DNA from 2 places in the Rhizobacter sp. P2_G4 genome. Region 2 is predicted to be linked to the other one. Evidence: predicted binding sites of a transcription regulator. Region 2 holds the regulator's gene; the other holds the start of a gene.
What was found. Region 2 encodes FNR, which switches genes on or off when oxygen is low (the NO sensors DNR and NnrR bind a similar motif). Its sites were predicted from a motif close to TTGATNNNNATCAA; they were not measured.
Positions count from the first base shown of each region.

Region 1: a site for FNR is predicted at 1,570-1,583, ahead of AC1DYS_RS26560 (OmpW/AlkL family protein). Genes of this name have one in related genera too.

Region 1 is NZ_JBFUFG010000010.1:171,200-173,595, reverse strand. It holds gene AC1DYS_RS26565 (TonB-dependent receptor family protein) at 1-737, opposite strand, end outside; gene AC1DYS_RS26560 (OmpW/AlkL family protein) at 858-1,499, opposite strand; gene AC1DYS_RS26555 (hypothetical protein) at 1,737-2,396, shown strand, end outside.
Region 2 is NZ_JBFUFG010000002.1:769,088-771,483, forward strand. It holds gene AC1DYS_RS10070 (AraC family transcriptional regulator) at 1-750, shown strand, start outside; gene fnr (fumarate/nitrate reduction transcriptional regulator Fnr) at 819-1,556, opposite strand; gene AC1DYS_RS10080 (YoaK family protein) at 1,676-2,396, opposite strand, start outside.

The sequences.
Region 1 (2,396 bases), on a different contig from region 2:
TTCACCACCAGCGTCAGCTTGCCCTCGTCATCGGGCTTGAAGCTCAGCTTCGCGTTGCCCAGGTTGCGCCGGGTCTCGCTGTGGTCTCGGTAGCCGTCGGTCTCGAAGCGGCTCGCGCCCACGCGATAGGCGAAGCTGCCTTCCGAACCGCTGGCTTGCGTGGCGATGCGCAGCAGACCGTCGCTGCCTCCGGCCACCTCGAAGCCGAGACGCGGCGCGCCCTGGCCGTCTTCGGTGAAGACCTGGATCACACCGCCCGACGAGTTGCCGTACAGCGCCGAGAACGGCCCGCGCAGCACCTCGATGCGGCCGACCGAGCCCAGCTCCACGTTGGAGATCTGACCCTGCCCGTCGGGCAGCGTGGCCGGGATGCCGTCCACATACAGCCGCACGCCGCGGATGCCGAAGGTCGAACGCGCGCCGAAGCCGCGCACGGAGATCTGCACGTCCTGCGCGTAGTTCTGCCGGTCGCGCGCGAGCAGGCCAGGCACCGAGCCCAGGCTTTCGGAGATGTTGACTTGCGCGCGGCCGTTGCGCACATCCTCGCCATCCACGCGGCTGATCGCCGCAGGCACGTCGAAGGCCGGTGTCTCGGTGCGCGTGGCGGTCACCACCACCGGCGGCAGCGTGGCCGCCGGTGCGGGCGAAGGTGAGTCTGTGGACTGGGCCAGCACGGCGGCCGGCGCACCGAGCCAGCACAACACATGCACCAGGCGCGGTGCGGTTGGGGTCTGCATGTCGTCTCCATCGTTCTTGGTTGCGGCGCGATGTTCACATGCCGCGTGCCTTCACGTCGGTGGCGACGAAAATTTCCTACATGCGCTCACTGTGTTCAACGCACGCTGCGGGGCGGTTGCTCAGAAGCGGCGGCCGATGCCCACGCCCACCAGCAGCGGGTCGATCTTGAACTCGCCGACCTTGGTGCTGTTGGAGGTCACGTCGGTACGAATCTGAACCTTCTTCACATCGAAGTTGAGGTACAGGTTCTTGCTGATCTCGTAGTCGAAGCCGGCCTGCACGGCCAGTCCGAAGCTGCTCTTGTCGAGGCCTACGTTCAGTGATGCGACCGGGCTGAAGTCGACGTTGGAGATGTGCGTGTAGTTCACGCCGCCACCCAGGTAGGGCTTGAAGGCGCCCAGGCTGGTGAAGTGGTACTGAGCGGTCAGCGTGGGCGGCAGGTGCTTGAAGCTGCCCACGTCGGTGCCGGTCACGCCGGAGTGCAGCGTCTGCTTCTGCGGGTAGGTCAACACCAGCTCGGCGGCGATCTCGGGCGTGAAGAAGTACGAGATGTCGATCTCAGGGATGACCTTGCTGTTCATCGTGAGGTCCAGGCCGGTCGAATCTTTGTCAGCGCTGTCGAGGTTGACCGCGCGCAGGCGCACCAGCCACGGGCCATCGGCGGCCTTTGCCACCGCAGGCAACGCCACGCTGCCCGCCATTGCCATTGCCAGTGCCAGTGCCAGTGCCAGAGCGGCGCACTTGAATCTTGTTGTTTGCATGATCTGCTTTCCTGTCGAGAAGAGGAGGGTTCCTCGACAGGAATTTCATCTCGGCGGGGCGCGTCATTTATTGCGGTGCATCAAGAGCCGTGCAATGAACCGCATGCGGTACATCAAGGGCCGGTGAGCTGGCGCAGCTTCGGCCTGACTCTGAAGTGGGGAGGTGCCGCAGCTGAACCTCCGCTTCCTGCCGTGACGTAGAGTTGCCTGCCTCCATTCGGCCACTTTTGCACTGCCATGAATCGTCTGCAATCCGAGTTGAGTCGCCTGTATCTTCCCCACGCGGTCCCCGACGCCGAGACACTTGGCCTGATCGATCCCGAGGGCAGCGTGCGCGCCATGGTGCTGGAGGTCGCGCGGCCAGCGAGTTGGGACGTGCTGTCGAAGGTGTGGCGCGGGGTTCAGGCCGATCTGGAACTGCCGGCCCCGGCCATCGCCGTCTCGGGGACGGACGGCCTTCAGCTCTGGTTCTCGCTCTCGGACCCGATCGCCATCGCGCAAGCCCATGCGTTCCTGGAGTCTTTGCGCCTGCGCTTTCTTGCGGACATCGCAGCGAAGCGTCTGCGCCTGATGCCCGCCGTGGATGCCTCAGCCCCGCACCAAGCGCTTCACGCGCACCTCGTGCCCGCCGAGCACGAGCAGACCGGCAACTGGTCCGCGTTCGTGGCGCCGGACCTCGCGCCGGTCTTCGCCGACACACCCTGGCTCGACATCCCGCCCAGCAACGATGGCCAGGCCGACTTGCTGAGCCGGCTGGAAAGCATCAAGCCGGCCGCCTTCGAGGCTGCGTTGGAGTCACTCAGGCCAGCACCGCCTCAGCCAACGGGCGTCGCGCGCGAGACGACAAGCATTGATGCCGATCGCATGCCGGATCGGCCAGCGGCCTCGGTGGGTTCC
Region 2 (2,396 bases):
TTGATGGTCGACGGGCACGAACCGCTCACGCTGGAAGCGGGCGATTTCGTGCTGATGCCGGCGACTCCGGGTTTCACGATGTCGGGCTTCGAGCCCGCAAAGCCGAAGAAGATGGACCCGACGCTTTCGCAGTCGCCCACGGAAGAATTGCGCCACGGCACGCAGAGTGGTCCACCGGACGTCCGGCTGCTGGGCGGCTACTTCGTCTTCGGTTCGCCCGATGCCGCGCTGATTGTTTCCTTGTTGCCTCAGCTGGTGCACATCCGCGGCGAGAGGCGGCTTGCAGTGATGGTGCAGCTGGTCGGAGAAGAGGCGCGTGAACAACGTTCCGGGCGTGACCTCGTGCTCGCGCGCCTCGTCGAGGTTCTTCTCATCGAAGCGCTTCGCTCGACGACCGGTGCAGCGGCCTCGCCGGGTCTCTTGCGTGGCTTGGCCGATGCGCGCCTCGCGGTGGCCATACGGCAGATGCACGAGCACCCATCGCGATCGTGGACGATCGAGCAACTTGCGAAAGAGTCTGCCCTCTCACGCTCGGCGTTCTTCAATCGCTTCAACCGCACCGTCGGCATCCCGCCGATGGAGTACCTGCTTGCCTGGCGCATGGCCCTGGCGAAGAGCCTAATCCGGCGCAACGAACACTCGCTCGCCGATGTTGCCGAGCGAGTGGGTTACAGCTCCGCAAGCACCTTCAGTACGGCGTTCAGCCGGCATGTGGGTCAACCGCCGGGGAGCTATGCACGCAGCCACTGAGGTGTGTCTTGAGATGCTTCGCCGTTGCCGAGCTTTGCCCGACAGGAGACTCTCAGCGTCTGAGTCGTTCAGAGTTCGACAGTTGCAGCGCCTTCGCCGGCGAACCGCTGAAGCGCTGCGTGGTCCAGGACCTGGATCTGCCGGTCCTTGACCTGTAATACGCCATCGGTCTGGAACTTGGAGAAGCAGCGGCTCACGGTTTCGAGGCGCAGGCCCAGGTAAGTGCCGATCTCTTCGCGCGTCATGCGCAGCACCAGCGACGAATGCGAGAACCCGCGCGCCTGCAGGCGCTGCGTCAGGTTGAGCAGGAAGGCGGCCACGCGTTCTTCGGCGCGCATGCCGCCCAGCAGCAGCATCACCGTGTGGTCGCGCACGATCTCGCGGCTCATGATGCGGTGGAACTGGCGCTGCAGCTCGGTGAATTCGCGTGAGAGCTCTTCCAGTTTTCCATACGAGATCACGCAGACCTGCGAGTCCTCGAGTGCAACGGCATCACAGGCGTGGGTGTTGTCGCAGATGCCGTCCAGCCCCAGCAGCTCGCCCGCCATCTGAAACCCGGTGACCTGCTCACGGCCGTCTTCGGACATCACGCGGGTCTTAAAGAAGCCTGTGCGCACGGCATACATGGCTTCGAAGCTGTCGCCGCTGCGAAAGAGCGCCTCGCCGCGTGGCACGCTGCGGCGCTGGGTGACCAGGCCGTCCAGCCGTTCCAGGTCGGGTGCCGAGAAGCCGACAGGCAGGCACAGCTCCCTGAGGTTGCAGGTCGAGCAGGCAGCTGGCACTGAGGTGGACTTGATCGGCGTCATGGTGAGGCGGTGTTTGCGGCACGGATCGGCCGACCACGGAATTGTTGTGGCCGGTTCACTGCCCGGGTTTGCGCCAGATCAAGGACGAAACCGCTGTGTCCGCGCTTGGCGGAGAGGAGTCAGCGGCCGCGCAGCCGCGTGCGGAATGCGTTGAGCAGCTGCTGAAGTTCGCTCGAGCGCTGGATGTCTCGGAGCAGCGGCGGGATCGACAGACCCATCAGCAACGCCGCCAGCGGAATCACGAAGACGAAGCCGACGTACTTGAAGCCGAAGGCGCCGACGAGCCCGCCGAGCACGAACATCGCGACCAGCCCGCCGACCGTCTGCATGCGAAGGCGGTTATGCCGCACGGCGGATGGCGTGGCGGCGTTGGCATGGCTMTTCCAGTAGAGCATCTTGCCGAGCTCCATGCCGAGGTCGGTGATGTTGCCGGTCATGTGGGTGGTGCGGGTGCTGCCGCGCGAGGTCTTCGACGCGACGGCGTTCTGCAGCCCCATCATGAAAGACAGCAGCAGCACGGTGAGTGGCACGGCGAACGGCGTGGTCCAGGTAAGGGTGATGGCCCCCATCAGGCCGAACGGGAACATGAGCGCGGCTTCCAGCAGCAGCGGCAGGGCGTAGACGCTGTGAAGGTGGCGCTGGCGCCCCCAGTTCACCATCACGGCGCAGACCGCCGCGCCCGAGAGAAAAGCGACGAGGGCGCCCATGGCGTTCAGAAAAAGCTTGGTGTCTCCCAGCACCAGCCCATCGGCCAGCTGCGAAGCAAAGCCGGTCATGTGCGAGGTGTAGAGGTGCAGGACCAGGAACCCGCCCGCGTTGACGGCGCCAGCGTTGAAGGCC